DNA from 2 places in the Variovorax sp. F042 genome. Region 1 is predicted to be linked to the other one. Evidence: predicted binding sites of a transcription regulator. Region 1 holds the regulator's gene; the other holds the start of a gene.
What was found. Region 1 encodes LexA, which represses DNA repair genes until DNA is damaged. Its sites were predicted from a motif close to ACTGTATNNNNATACAGT; they were not measured.
Positions count from the first base shown of each region.

Region 2: ACZYSP_RS08140 (PA0069 family radical SAM protein) is a predicted target of LexA. The motif match lies at 4,296-4,313, and genes of this name have one in related genera.

Region 1 covers NZ_JBVASX010000001.1:728,459-735,616, reverse strand. Annotated here, with positions in the region: gene ACZYSP_RS03560 (D-2-hydroxyacid dehydrogenase family protein) at 1-907, opposite strand, end outside; gene ACZYSP_RS03555 (hypothetical protein) at 998-1,363, opposite strand; gene lexA (transcriptional repressor LexA) at 1,502-2,185, opposite strand; gene ACZYSP_RS03545 (asparaginase) at 2,259-3,224, shown strand; gene adk (adenylate kinase) at 3,273-3,929, opposite strand; gene kdsB (3-deoxy-manno-octulosonate cytidylyltransferase) at 4,064-4,837, opposite strand; gene ACZYSP_RS03530 (Trm112 family protein) at 4,834-5,016, opposite strand; gene lpxK (tetraacyldisaccharide 4'-kinase) at 4,997-6,025, opposite strand; gene ACZYSP_RS03520 (ExbD/TolR family protein) at 6,026-6,451, opposite strand; gene ACZYSP_RS03515 (MotA/TolQ/ExbB proton channel family protein) at 6,552-7,158, opposite strand, start outside.
Region 2 covers NZ_JBVASX010000001.1:1,672,878-1,680,035, forward strand. Annotated here, with positions in the region: gene ACZYSP_RS08120 (GTP-binding protein) at 1-281, opposite strand, end outside; gene ACZYSP_RS08125 (hypothetical protein) at 278-952, opposite strand; gene ACZYSP_RS08130 (LysR family transcriptional regulator) at 1,382-2,314, opposite strand; gene ACZYSP_RS08135 (MarR family winged helix-turn-helix transcriptional regulator) at 2,626-3,180, shown strand; gene ACZYSP_RS08140 (PA0069 family radical SAM protein) at 3,177-4,271, opposite strand; gene ACZYSP_RS08145 (GbsR/MarR family transcriptional regulator) at 4,392-4,985, shown strand; gene ACZYSP_RS08150 (thiol-disulfide oxidoreductase DCC family protein) at 5,047-5,469, shown strand; gene ACZYSP_RS08155 (SAM-dependent methyltransferase) at 5,505-6,461, shown strand; gene ACZYSP_RS08160 (SRPBCC family protein) at 6,505-7,158, shown strand, end outside.

The DNA of each region.
Region 1 (7,158 bases):
AGCTTTCCTGCTCGACGTAGCCGATGTGCGGCGTGCAGATGCAGTTCTCGAGGCGCAGCAGCGCGTGGCCTTGCAACGGCGGTTCGCTCTCGAACACGTCGATGGCGGCCAGCCCGGGGCGGCCGCGGTTGAGTGCGGCGAGCAGGGCGTCGGCTTCGACCAGTTCGGCGCGCGAGGTGTTGACGAAAAGCGCCGTCGGCTTCATGCGCGAGAGGTCTTCCAGCGTGATGAGGCCGTTGGTTTCTTCGTTGAGCCGCAGATGCACCGACAGCACGTCTGCAGCGGCGAAGAACTCGTGGCGGTTCTGCGCGACCTGGAAGCCGTCGGAACGGGCCTTGGCGCAGCTGGCTTCACGGCCCCAGATCACGACCTGCATTCCGAAGGCCTGCCCATAGCGCGCGACCAGCTGGCCGATGCGGCCATAGCCCCAGATGCACAGCGTCTTGCCCTTGAGTACCGAGCCGAGCCCGAAGTTGGGCGGCATCGAGGCCGACTTGAGGCCTGACTGTTGCCAAGCACCGTGCTTGAGGTTGCTGATGTACTGGGGCAGCCGGCGCATGGCAGCCATGATGAGCGCCCAGGTGAGCTCCGCAGGCGCCTGCGGAGAGCCCGAGCCTTCCGCCACCGCCACGCCGCGCTCGGTGCAGGCTGCGACGTCGATATGCCCGGCGACGCGCCCGGTCTGCGAGATGAGCTTGAGCTTGGGTAGCTTCTCGATCAGCTGGCGCGAGATATGGGTGCGCTCGCGGATCAGCACGATCACGTCGGCATCCTTGAGGCGGACCGATAGTTGCCCGATGCCCTTCACCGTGTTGGTGTAGACCTTGGCCGCGTACGCGTCCAGCTTGGCGGCGCAGCGCAATTTGCGCACGGCGTCCTGGTAATCGTCGAGGATCACAATGTTCATGGCGTGCCATTGTGCCTCGCAGCATTGGAATGTCGTGCCCGTGAACGTTTGGATACCCGCCCCCACAGCCGCTCGCAGGGGTGTTCGGGCTCAATGCAGGCGTGTCGAGCGCGGGGCCGTGGCCATGGTTTCGGCGGTTTCGAGTGCTGCCAGCCGGTCGAGTTCGGCGCAGACGTCGGCCATGCGGCCAGAGATCACGACGCGGTTGCTGTGCTGCTGGCCCTTGCCGTCGACCACGCGGACCACGCGCAACGGGCGCGCCGGTGCTGTGGGCGTTGCAGTGCCGCTGGAGCGGGCAGTGCAGGCGGGGCGTACTGCCACATAGCGCAATCCGGCCGAGGTTTCAGCTGCGTCGAGGTGATCCCTGCGGTGAGGGCGGCGTGCCGGCATCAGGCGGTTGGCCAGCGATTGCAGCGGCATCCAGAAATCAGCGATGGCGAGGAGGGCGATTCCCATGTGAACTCCAAAAAAGTATGAGGTTGAACACAGGCAGGATTTCTTGAATCGGCCGCGACAGGGTGATGGCGACTCTTCGCCATACGCCCGCCACCTGTTGCTGCCGGATGGGGTGCTGCGGAAAGCAGGCCGTGAGGCCTACATCAGCATGGTGTTGCGGATGAGCCCCACTGCGAGGCCTTCGATTTCGAACGGCTCGCCGGGCTGGACGATGATGGTCGGGTAGTCGGGGTTCTCGGCGTGCAGCTCGATGACCTGCTTGTTGCGCTTCAGGCGCTTGACGGTCACTTCGTCACCCAGGCGCGCGACCACGATCTGGCCGTTGCGCGCTTCCTTGGTGGCTTGCACCGCGAGAAGGTCGCCATCCATGATGCCGGCGTCGCGCATCGACATGCCGCGCACCTTGAGCAGGTAGTCGGGCTGGCGCTGGAACAACGTGTTCTCGACGTAGTAGGTCTGGTCGACGTGCTCTTGCGCGAGGATGGGGGAGCCGGCTGCGACGCGACCGATGAGCGGCAACGCCAGTTGGGCCATGCCGGGCAGCGAGAGCGAGAACTGGCCGCCCTCGCGGTGGCGCGTTTCATTGAGGGAGCGCAGGGCGTCGCCCTTGAGGCGGATGCCGCGGGAGGTGCCGCTGACCAGCTCGATGACGCCCTTGCGGGCTAGTGCCTGCAGGTGCTCTTCGGCGGCGTTGGCCGACTTGAACCCGAGCTCATTGGCGATTTCGGCGCGCGTGGGTGGCGCACCGGTGCGTGCGATGGCGCTCTGGATGAGATCCAGGATCTGCTGCTGGCGGGCTGTAAGCTTCACGGCGAACTGCATATGTGGTTCCTTGCGGCACTGGCTAGATATCCAGTACCTGTATTTTTAACCAGTTTTTAAAAGTTGACAAGCCATGGTCAATTCCTCTTCGCCTGAAGTGCGCCGTCGTGTGGTGGTTTTGGGCACCGGCGGCACCATTGCCGGCCGGGCCGCCAGCAGCGGCGACAACATCGGCTACACCGCCGGGCAGGTGGGCGTGGCCGACCTGCTGGGCGGGATCGAGGCGCCCGAGGGCGTCGCTCTGGAGGCAGAGCAGGTGGCGCAGGTCGACAGCAAGGACATGTCGTTCGACATCTGGCAGCAGTTGGCCCGACGCTGTGCGCACTGGTTGGCGCAGGCCGACGTGGCGGGTGTGGTGATCACGCATGGCACCGACACGCTCGAAGAGACGGCGTTCTTCCTGCACTCGGTGCTGGCTCCGTCCAAGCCCGTGGTGCTCACCTGCGCGATGCGCCCGGCCACCGCACTGGCGCCCGATGGACCGCAGAACGTGCGCGACGCCATCAGCGTTGCCGCGACGGAAGGCGCACGGGGCGTGACCGTGGTGTGCGCCGGCGCAATCCACAGCGGCATCGACATCCAGAAAGTGCACACCTACCGACTCGATGCTTTTGCTTCAGGTGATGCGGGGCCGGTCGGCTACGTCGAGGAAGGAGAGGTACGCCGTGTCCGGGAGTGGCCTGAGGGATCGGCGTCGCAGGCGTCGAAGCTCTTCGAGGCGACCAGCGTGCAGTGGCCCCGCGTCGAGATCGTCATGAGCCATGCCGGCGCCAGCGGAGCTGTGATCGAAGCCCTGCTGCAGCACGGCGCTGCCGGGCCCGTGCGCGGGCTGGTGCTCGCCGCCACCGGCAACGGCACCCTGCACCATGCGTTGGAAGCGTCAGCGCTCAAGGCGCAGGACGCGGGCGTTGCGGTGGTTCGAGCTACTCGCTGCGCGAATGGACGCATCCTGCCGAAGGCCGGGGATCAGCTCCGCGATGCGGGTGCGCTGACGCCCGTGAAGGCGCGCATCGCGCTGATGCTGGAACTGCTGGGGTGAAAACAAAACCGCCCCATTGAAGGGGCGGTTTCGGAAATCAGATCAGGATCAGCTGCTCAGTGCAGCCAGCGCACGCTGCGTGATCTCGTCAACCGTGCCCACGCCCTTGATGGCACGGTACTTCGGCGCGGCGGCCGGGTCGGTCTTGGCCCAGGCGGAGTAGTAGTCGACCAGCGGGCGTGTCTGCTGGCTGTACACGTCGAGCCGCTTGCGTACGGTTTCTTCCTTGTCGTCTTCGCGCTGGATCAGGTCTTCACCGGTCACGTCGTCCTTGCCTTCCACCTTGGGCGGATTGAACTTGACGTGGTAGGTGCGGCCCGAGGCCGGGTGCGAGCGGCGGCCGCTCATGCGTTCGATGATGTCTCCGAAGGGCACGTCGATTTCGAGCACGTAGTCGAGCTTGACGCCGGCTGCCTTCATGGCGTCGGCCTGGGGGATGGTGCGCGGGAAACCGTCGAACAGGAAGCCGGCTGCGCAATCGGGCTGCGCAATGCGTTCCTTGACGAGATTGATGATCAGGTCGTCACTGACGAGGGCGCCTGCGTCCATGACGGCCTTGGCCTGTAGCCCGAGCGGCGTGCCGGCCTTGACGGCGGCGCGCAGCATGTCGCCGGTCGAAATCTGGGGGATGCTGTATTTCTGGCAAATGAAGGCCGCTTGCGTGCCTTTGCCCGCCCCGGGCGCGCCCAGCAAAATTAGTCTCATGGTGTCCTCGGACGGTTCTTAGATTTTGTGTCGCGCCGAGCGTCGGCCCGAGGGCTGGGCAAGGCGGAGTTGCGTCGAGGATAGCACGCGTGCCCTCGAAGAATTCCGGCCGCTCGCGCAGGCATGGGAGCGCCTCAGGCGGGGGGCGCGGCGGCGAAGACGGCGCGTACGCGCGCCAGGTCTTCGGGCGTGTCGATGCCCGGCCCGGGCGCGACATGGCTCACGTGTACCGCGATGCGATGGCCGTGCCACAGCGCGCGCAGCTGTTCGAGTGCCTCGGTCGCCTCGACGGGAGCCGGTGGCAGCGACGGAAACTGCCGCACGAAGCCCGCGCGATAGCCGTAGATGCCGATGTGGCGCAGTGGGGCAGGGGTGGGCAGTACCGCAGGCGCCGAGCCGTTGGCGGAGCCGTCGCGCCACCACGGGATTGGTGCGCGGCTGAAGTACATGGCGTTGCCCTGTGCATCGAGCACGGTCTTCACCACGTTGGGGTTCATGAAGTCGCCGACAGAGTCGATCTCGTGGGCGGCCGTGCTCATCGCGGCTTCCGCATGGGTGGCCAGCGTGGATGCCACGGCGTCGATCAGCGCGGGGTCGATCAGCGGCTCGTCGCCTTGAACGTTGACGACGATGTCGTCGCCGTCAAGGCCCAGCAGTTCGCAGGCTTCGGCCAGTCGATCGGTGCCGCTGGGATGGTCTTGACGAGTGAGGATGGCCTCGACACCGTGCGCCTGGCATGCCGCAATGATGGAAGGATCGTCGCCGGCGACCACCACGCGCGCCGCGCCGGATTCGCTGGCGCGCTGCGCCACGCGCACCACCATGGGCACGCCGGCGATGTCGGCCAGGGGTTTGTTGGGAAGCCGTGTCGACGCCAGGCGCGCCGGCACCAGAACGGTGAAGCTCACAACCCGAGCTCTTCGTCGGAGAGCGTGCGTGCTTCGTTTTCGAGCAGCACCGGAATGCCGTCGCGCACCGGATAGGCAAGGCGCGCGCTGCGCGAGCAGAGCTCCTGCTTCTCGGGGTTCCAGGTCAGTGGCCCCTTGGTGACGGGGCAGACGAGCAGTTCAAGCAGCTTGATATCCATCGAGCGATGATAGCTTTGCGTCGAGCGCGGCGAAGAAATCCGCGGAGGGCGCGAACTCCAGCGGCACGGCCAGCGCATCGGGCGCCTTGCGCCACAGTTTGATGGCGTCTTTTTCGGTGCAGATGAGGGTATGCGCAGTGCCAGCAGGGCGCTGCCAATCTTCGAAATCGAAGTGATCGGGCAATGCAATGGTGTCGGCGAGCGTCAGGCCGCGCGCGCGCAGCATGTCGAAGAAGGCCTCGGGCCGTGCGATCGCCGCCAGTGCGGTCATGGGCTGGCCCGCAAGGGCAGCCAATGGCACACGCTTCCCGTCACTGCCCAACGCATCGTGCGCGAGAGCCCGGGTGGCCGTATGGCCCCCAGCAAAGGCCGGCTGTGCCCCGCTGTGCAGCACCAGATCGCATCGGCGTGGCCAGGCTTCGCGCAACGGACCCGCGGGCAGCCGCCAGCCGTTGCCGATGCCCCGGTCGTCGAACACGCAGATCTCGATGTCGCGCGCGAGCGCCAGGTGCTGCAGCCCGTCGTCGCTGACGATGACCTGCGTGGCCGGATGCCGTTCGAGCAGCGCCCGCGCAGCATCGATGCGCTGGCGTGCCACGAACACCGGCGCCCTTGTGGCATGGTGAATCAGCGCAGGCTCGTCGCCGACATCCTGCGGATCGCTGTCGCCGAGCACTTCGCGGCAGTCATCGGTGCGGCGGCCGTAGCCGCGCGACACCACGCCGACCCGAAATCCCCGAGCTTGCAGATGCCGGACAACAGCCATGACGACCGGAGTCTTGCCGGCCCCGCCCGCAATCACATTGCCGACCACGATCACCGGGACGCGCACACGCTCAGTCCGCAGCCACCCCACGCGATAGAGCCAGCCACGCACAGCGAAAAGCGCAGCGTAGATGAGCGACAGCGGCCACAGCAGGCAAGCCAGAGGGCCGCGACGCAACCAGGCGTTCTGCAGCCGCGAAGCCGACGGCGAACCCGTGTTGCCGCTGCTGCTGTCGGAAGGCACTCAGTGCCCGGCTTGCGCCGTCGACTGTGCGGCGAAGGTGATCTGCATCAGGCCGGCGCGGCGCGCGGCCTCCATCACCGTCACCACCGCCTGGTGCGGGCTGGTCGCGTCGGCGCTGATGATCACCACGCTGTCCTTGCCGCCGGTGGCCGCGGCGGCGAGGGCGGCCGTCACGGTCTCAACGCTGCGGTCGGCCACCGGAGTCTTGTTGATCGAGTAGCGGCCGTCGGCCGATACCGCCACGATCACTTCCTTCGGGTAGTCGCGCTGCGCGTCGACGTCCGCCGTGGGCAGCCGCAGCTGCATCTCGGTGAATTTGCTGTAGGTGGTCGACAGCATCAGGAAGATCAGGATCACCAGCAGCACGTCGATGAACGGGATCAGGTTGATCTCCGGCTCGTCGCGCGCGCCGTGGCGGAACTGCATGCGGGCGCGGGTCATGACAAGCCTCCGCCGGGCCGCCCCAAGGAGGCGGCGGCCCCCTCGGGGGGCAGCGCAGCACACGCAGTGGCAAGCGTGGGGGTCATCATTTGCGCAGGGCGTTCAGATGGCGGGCGAAGCGCTCGCCCGAGAGTTCGAGATTCAGCAGGTACTCGTCGACCCGGCTGCGGAAGTAGCGCCAGAAGATCAGCGTCGGAATGGCGACGATCAGGCCGAAGGCGGTGTTGTAGAGCGCGATCGAGATGCCGTGCGCCAGTTGCGCCGGATTGCCCGAGCCCACTGCGCCGCTGCCCGGCGACTGCGAGCCGAAGATCTCGATCATGCCGATCACCGTGCCCAGCAGCCCCAGCAGCGGGGCTGCCGAGGCGATGGTGGCCAGGGCAGGCAGGTAGCGCTCGAGCTTGTGCGCCACGGTGCGGCCGGAAGCTTCCATGGCGGCGCGCAGGTCGTCTTCAGTGCAGCGCGGATTGGCATTCAGTGCGCGCAGGCCCGCGGCCAGCACCTGGCCGAGCATCGAGTTGCGTTCAAGTTTGGTCACGATGTCCGGGCCGGGAATGGCGCCGTGCGACACGGTGATGGTTTCGTCGAGCAGCTTCGGCGGCAGTACCCTCACGGTCTTGAGACTCGTGAAACGTTCTATAACCAGCGCGAGCGCAATGACTGAACAAGCGAGCAAGGGCCAGATTGGCCAA
Region 2 (7,158 bases), 940 kb from region 1:
GAGTTGTCCATCAGAACGATCACGCCCAGCGCGTTCCTGACGAGGATCTTCCAGAGAAATTCGAAGCGGGCCTGCCCGGGCGTGCCGAACAGGCGAACGCGGTCCCCGTTGTCCAGCGTGAGCTGGCCGAAGTCGAGGCCCACGGTGGTGCGCTCCTTGTCGATGGCCGCATCGGAGTTCGGCACCTCGGTCATGACCGGCGAGGTTTCGCTCACGCATCCGATCGCGGTCGTCTTGCCTGCCCCCACAGTGCCCGTGAGAAGGATCTTGTATTCCTTCATGACGCTCGCAGGCCCAGCCGGCGGCGAATGCCATCGAGGAGACTTCGCGCGAAGTCGCTGCGGATCGGCCTGTCGGATTGCGGTGTGAACGACGGCGGCAGGGCCTGCTCGACATGCAGCTCCAGCACGCCGGCCGTTCGCAGCGCCTGCAGGAACGCGGCGCACTGGGTGAATGGAAGCTGGCTGATCTCGGCCAGCTCACTCGCATTCAGCGCGCGCCGCGCCAGCAGGCTCGCCATGCGGATGTTGTCGAGGTCGTTGCGCAACAGCGTGGCCGGTGGCCAGCGGCGCAGCATGAAGCGGACCGCATCGGAAACCTCGACCTCCAGGGCGGTCTGCTCGTCCAGGGTCGGCCCCGCGGGTCGCGACTCGCGCAGTGCCTGCTCGGTGCTCTTGAGCCAGCGCTGCAGCTTGTCGGCACGTATCGGCCGCTCCAGCGCGTTGGGCTGTCCACCCGAATTCATGCGCGTGAGCCTGAGCACGGCCGCGGCCATGCCGACCACCGTGGGATATTCATGCTCCACGGCGGCGGCATCGACGAGCAGCGCGTCGTACGGCGGCGCGTTGACCAGCTGCCACGGAAAGGCAGCGTCGCTCGCATACAGCCGGACGATCGTCTGGATCACCACGACCTCGGCGACTGGCAACTTGTAGACGCCGAGCCTCAGCATGACCACGTGACGCGATGCCCGAGTCGTTCGAATCCCGGTTGTTTCGCTGCGCTCAAAGACCGTGTGTGCATCCGCTGTCCATCCTTGCAACAAAGAAAATCCGTTCATCTCCAGATCGGAGGAACGACGAAGACGAATGAATTGGCCTGCACCGAAAGACTCGTCCAATTCGAGGCGATCCCGAGATACGCTCCCAACGGAGCGGAAATGGATCAGCAATACGCCGCTCTATCGAGAGATGGCGTGTGACAATTGTTTACGAACTTTGGTACTCTCCGCTAGCACCCGGAATGAAATTCAGCCGCTCAGTTTTCGAGGCAATCCTGATGGCAGCCAATGCAATACGCACCGAATTGGGGCATCCACACCCAATATGGCTCACCCGGCGCCCGCAATTGGGCGAATCGCGAAATGCGATTCACCAATGAATTACGAGATGTCAATTAATGCGGGGGACGACGGTGTCCACTCCTGCAGGCTGAGCTTTTCCACGGCCATGTCGACGAACGCCGAGACTGCCAGCGGCCGCTGCTGGCGGCTGGGGTAGACGACGCTCAAGCCGCGGCCCGCCCGCATGTATTGCGGCAGCACCGGCACCAGCCGGCCAGCCGCCACCTCCGCCGCCGTCAGGATCGACGGCAGCGCGACGATGCCAAGCCCGGCGCAAGCGGCCTCGCGCAGCGCCACTTGCATGTTGCTGGTGAAGGCCCCTCTCACCCGCACTTCTTCCTCCACGTCGTCAGGACCCTGGAGGCGCCAGATGGCGAGATTTCCGGTCTCTGGCGGCTGTGTCACGCACGCGTGCCTGCTCAATTCCTCCAGATCGGCGGGCGCACCATGCGCCGCCAGATAGGCAGGACTGGCAAGAAGCCCCCCGTAGCTTGCAAAGATCCTGCGGGCAACGTAGCTGGAGTCCGGCAGGGATCCGATGCGAAACGCGACGTCGATGCGGTCGGCAATGAGGTCGGCCGTGATATCGCTGAGAACAAAGTCGATTTGCACCAGGGGGTGCGCAGCGAGAAAGGCCGACACCCATTCCATTTCGAAGTATTCGAAGAAGCTGGCCGAGGCGGCCACCCGGATCACGCCGCTCGGCTCCTGGCTATCCGCGACGTGCGATTGACCGGCTTCGATCAGTTCCTCGACCGCCGGGCCGCATCGCTCATGAAAGGTCTGGCCCGCGCTCGTCAGCGTCAGCTTGCGGGTGGAGCGCTGCATCAGCCGGGTGCCCAGGCGCGCCTCCAGCTGCTGGATGCGCCGGCTCACCGTTGCCGATGGCATGCGCAGCTGCCGCGCGGCCTCGGCAAAGCTGCCGAGGCGCGCAACTTGCACGAACATTGCGACTTCGTTCAGGTCGAGCACGGATATTCTTTCTGTGAATGGCGGAAATACAATTCGCTCGCAGCGTTCGGATTTTTCAATTTCTCAATTGCTATCGATCGATAACTGAAATGCAATCACACGGTGCCATTCGGCACAGGCACGATTACATCGACACTGAGCAGAAGCTGACCAATTGACCTTGACGAGTGTTCAAAAAAACCTGCATATCAATACTTACTCCGGCACTATTTATCCTTTGTTGCTTTGTTATAAACAGGCAGTCAATAGTTAATCTAATCAATCACTTGCCGCCAAAGCGGCTTGGCCACAGTTCTTCATTTCCGACTCGCATGCAAGCTTTTCCCAATGCAGATGCCTTGCGCGATCCGCGCTCCCTGGACGACCTGCTCCTGTACCGGCTGTCGCGCGCGGTGCGTGCCTGCAGCGGCATGGCAACCCGCCTGGTCGAGGGCGGCTTCGGCATCACGCATCGCGAGTGGGGAATGATCGGCATGCTCGCGCAGATCGGCGAGATCACCTCCTCCGCATTTGCCGAGCGCCTGCAGCTGGACCGTGTGCGCACTTCGCGCGGCCTGCGCAGCCTCAGCGAGAAGAAACTGGTGGAGCGGCGCCAGGATGCGCAGGACGGCCGCGAAGTACATGTGCGCCTGAGCTCCACCGGCCGCGAGCTCTGCGACGCGCTGTTTCCGCGGGTCGCCCGCCTCAACATGGATCTTCTCGACGGCATCGACGCGGAGCACCTCGACATCTTTCTCGAGTGCCTGCACCGGCTCGAATTGCGCGGCAGGGAACTGAGCGCGCTGGGCGTGGTCCCGGAAAAAGCCGACCGCCGCTCGGGCGGCACGCGCCATCGATGGCCCGAGTGCGCGCCTGAGTACGGCTAGAACAAGTTGCCCTGCCCCGCAGCCCCAGGCGGCCGGAACGCGGTGACATCCAGCGGAATGCGCTCGCGGTTGTAGCCGAGACGGTTCGTGGCCTTCTCGAAGCGCTGGTGGATCAGGTCGGCCCACAGGCCCGAGCCCTTCATGCGCGTGGCGAAGTCGGCGTCGTAGTCTTTGCCGCCGCGCATCTCGTGGATGCGCGCCATGATGCGGTCGGCGCGCTGCGGGTAGTGCAGCATCAGCCATTCCTTGAAGAGCGGCGCCACCTCCCACGGCAGCCGCACCACCGTGTAGAAGGCGCTGCGCGCGCCGGCCTCCCACGCGGCTTCGAGCACCTGCTCCATGTCTTCGGTGACGAAGGGAATCTGCGGCGCCACGCTCACGCCGACCGGCACGCCGGCGTCGGTCAGCGTGCGGATGGTGCGCAGCCGGCGATGCGGCGCGGCGGCGCGCGGCTCCAGCTTGCGGGCGAGTTCGCCGTCGAGCGTAGTCACGGTCACGTATACGGCCACCAGGTGGTCGGCCGCCATGGGCGCGATCAGGTCGAGGTCGCGCTCGATGGCGCTCGACTTGGTGACCAGCGCGAACGGATGCCGCGTTTCCTGCAGCAACTCGATGATCGAACGCGTGAGCCGCAGATCGCGCTCGATGGGCTGGTAGCAGTCGGTGGCAGTGCCGATGGCGATGTAGCTGGGCTTGTAACTCTTGCGCCCGAGCTCGGTGCGCAGCACCTCGACGATGTTGCGCTTGGCGATGAGCTTGGTCTCGAAGTCGAGTCCGGGCGAGAGATTCAGGTAGCTGTGCGTGGGCCGGGCGAAGCAGTAGATGCAGCCATGTTCGCAACCGCGGTACGGATTGAGCGATCGGTCGAAGTAGATGTCGGGCGAGTCGTTCCCGTTGAGCACCGACTTCACGTCCTCGAAGCGCACCTCGGTGGCAATGGGCTGGAGCTCATCGGCCTCGGCCACGCCTTCTTCGAGCGTGCCCCAGCCGTCGTCGAAGGCGTTGCGCTCGTCCTTCGAGAAGCGATGCGCGATATGCGTGGCCGCGCCGCGGCCCTTGATGGCGTGAATGGGGATCCGGGCAGCTGGCATGGCAACTCCTTCGAGGCTTGATTTACTGTTTATTCATACAGTATTCCACTGATTCACCGTTGTCGCCAGTTTTTCAATTTCTCTATTGACAGAAATTTCATAAATCCTAAACTCGACGCCATGGAACTCACCGACATTCAACGCAAGTTCGTCCTGCACTGGGGCGAAATGGGCTCCATGTGGGGCGTCAACCGCACCGTCTCGCAGATCCACGCCCTGCTCTTCGCACACGGCAAGCCGATGAACGCCGAGGAGCTGTGCGACACGCTCGGCGTCGCCCGCTCCAACATCAGCAACAGCCTGAAGGAGCTGCAGGCCTGGAATCTCGTGCGCGTAACCCACACGCTGGGCGACCGGCGCGACTATTTCGAGACCAGCGTCGACGTGTGGGAGCTGTTCCGCACCGTCGTGCGCGAACGCAAGGAACGCGAATTCGACCCCACCGTCCGCGTGCTGCGCGAGCTGGTCTCCAGCCCCGACTTCCAGAAAGAACCGGCCGATGCACAGGACCGCATCCGCTCCACCATGGAACTCATGGACAAGCTCGCCACCTGGGCCGACGAAATGCTGCGGCTGTCGCCCGGCACGCTCGACAAGGTGATGACGCTGGGCGCGAGCGTGCAGAGGTTCGTGCGCGGCGATACCGCTGCGACCGGCAAGGGCGGCAAGGACGAAGACCCGGACGCACACCATGCCAGCCTGCCGATGATCTGAGGCCCCCTTTTTTTGCCCTTCAGTTTCTGTTTTGACAGAAATATCGAGAACCAAAAGCAACATGAGCCACACCGCCCTTCCTGCCTACCCGCTCACGATCTACTTCGACGCAAGCTGCGCGATCTGCTCGGCCGAAATGGGCAGCCTCAAGGCGCGCGATGCGGGGGGGCGACTGCAACTGGTCGACTGCTCGCCAGTAGCATTCAGCAGCGGCCCTGCTCCGCGCGACGCGCTGATGGCGGCCATCCACGTATCGGACGCCGAAGGCCGGGTGTTCGTCGGCGTGCCCGCGATCCGCATCTGCCGCACAGCTGTCGGCTTGTCGAGCGGCAGCTTCCTGCTCGACCTGCCGATCGTCGCGCCGCTGGCCGACCGCGCCTATGCACTGCTGGCCCGCAACCGCTACCGCATTCCGCGCTGGCTGGCCGCAAGGCTGGCCGGGCGTGTCGCGCCTTCCTGCGACGACGGCAACTGCCGCCTCTGAGAACCAACGAACAAGCAACCACCGAGGGAATCGCCATGCCCACCGTCTTCCAGCCCGACTTCCGCGTGCCGCACGAAACGCCCCTGCGCACCCCGGCAAGCCACGCCAGCGCGCCCATCACGACCGAGGACACGCAGGACTACTTCACCGAAGTAGCGACCGACTACAGCGCCTGGAGCCCCAGCTACAACATGCACTTCGGCTTCTGGCGCGTGGGCCTGAACCCGCTGCGGCGCGAAGGCATGCTGGTGGAGATGAACCGCGTGGTCGGCAGTGCGCTGCAGCTCGGCGACGCACAGCCCGGCACCGCGCCACGCCGCTGCGTGATCGACATGGGCTGCGGCGCCGGCGCCACCGCGCGCACGCTGGTCGGCGACGATCCGTCGCTCTACGCCATCACCGTGACCAACGTCGCCGTGCAGAACCGCATTGCCGCGAAGCTCGACGCCGCTGCCGGCGTGGCCGACCGCATGGCGCACCTCGAAGCCGACTACACACGCACCGGCCTGCCCGCCGCGCAGGCCGATGGCGCGTGGGCCGTCGAGAGCGCCTGCTATGCCGACGGCACCGCCAAGGCCGACTTCATCCGCGAAGCCGCACGGCTGCTGAAGCCCGGTGCGCGGCTGGCTGTTGTCGACGGCTTTCTGCTGCGGCCCCGGCCCGGCAGCCTGGCAAGCTGGCTGCACCGCCTGTGGGCCGACAGCTGGGCCGTGCCCACACTGGCCGTGCGCGAAGACTTCGTCGCCGCGCTGCGCGAGCACGGCTTCGACGACATCGAGGTGAAGTCGCTGCGCTGGCGCGTGGCGCCCAGCGCGCTGCACATCCCGGTGCTGGCCACCCGCTTCACGCTGGCCGAGCTCTGGAAGGCGCGCGGCAAGCTCAGCCCGTGGCGGCGCAAGCACATCGTAGCCAGCTACTGCGCGCTCGCGCTGGGCATGTTCTGGCGCGACTTCGACTACTGCATGGTCACGGCGAAGCGCCGCGCCGACTGACAGGACGAACAACACAAGCACAACGAGGAGAAGAGGTTTCCACATGAGCAACGACAACGAAGAAAGCAGGCTCTCCGAGCTCGCCCCCGCCGAGCAGGCCGAGCCCCGGCGTCGCATGCCCTTCGCATGGTTCTGGCCGATCCTGGCGGGCGCGCTCGTCGCGCTGGTGCTGCGTGTCGTCTTCAGCGGCGGGCCTGGCCAGCGCTTCTCCCCGATGCTCGGGTCGTTCGTGTACTTCGTGCCCGCCGTGTGCGGCGCGGTCACGGTGTACCTGGCCGAGCGCATCGAGCGGCGCAGCTGGGGCTACTACCTCTGGGCGCCCTGGGTGGCGACAGCGCTGTTCGTCACCGGCACGCTGGCGGTGTTCATCGAAGGCATCATCTGCGCCATCGTCATCATTCCGCTGTTCGCGGTGATGGGCAGCGTCGGCGGGCTCGCAATGGGCATCGTGTGCCGCATCACCAACTGGCCCAAGCCCGCGCTGTACAGCTTCGCCCTGATGCCGCTGCTGCTCGGCGGCATCGAGCCGCAACTGCCCAACCCGGACCAGTTCTCGAACACCTCGCGCACGCTCTTCATTGCCGCGCCGGCCGAGCGCGTGTGGCACGAACTCAATGCCGCGCGCGACATCCGCCCCGCCGAAGTTGGCGACGCATGGGCCTACCGCATCGGCGTGCCGATGCCGGTGTCTGGGGTG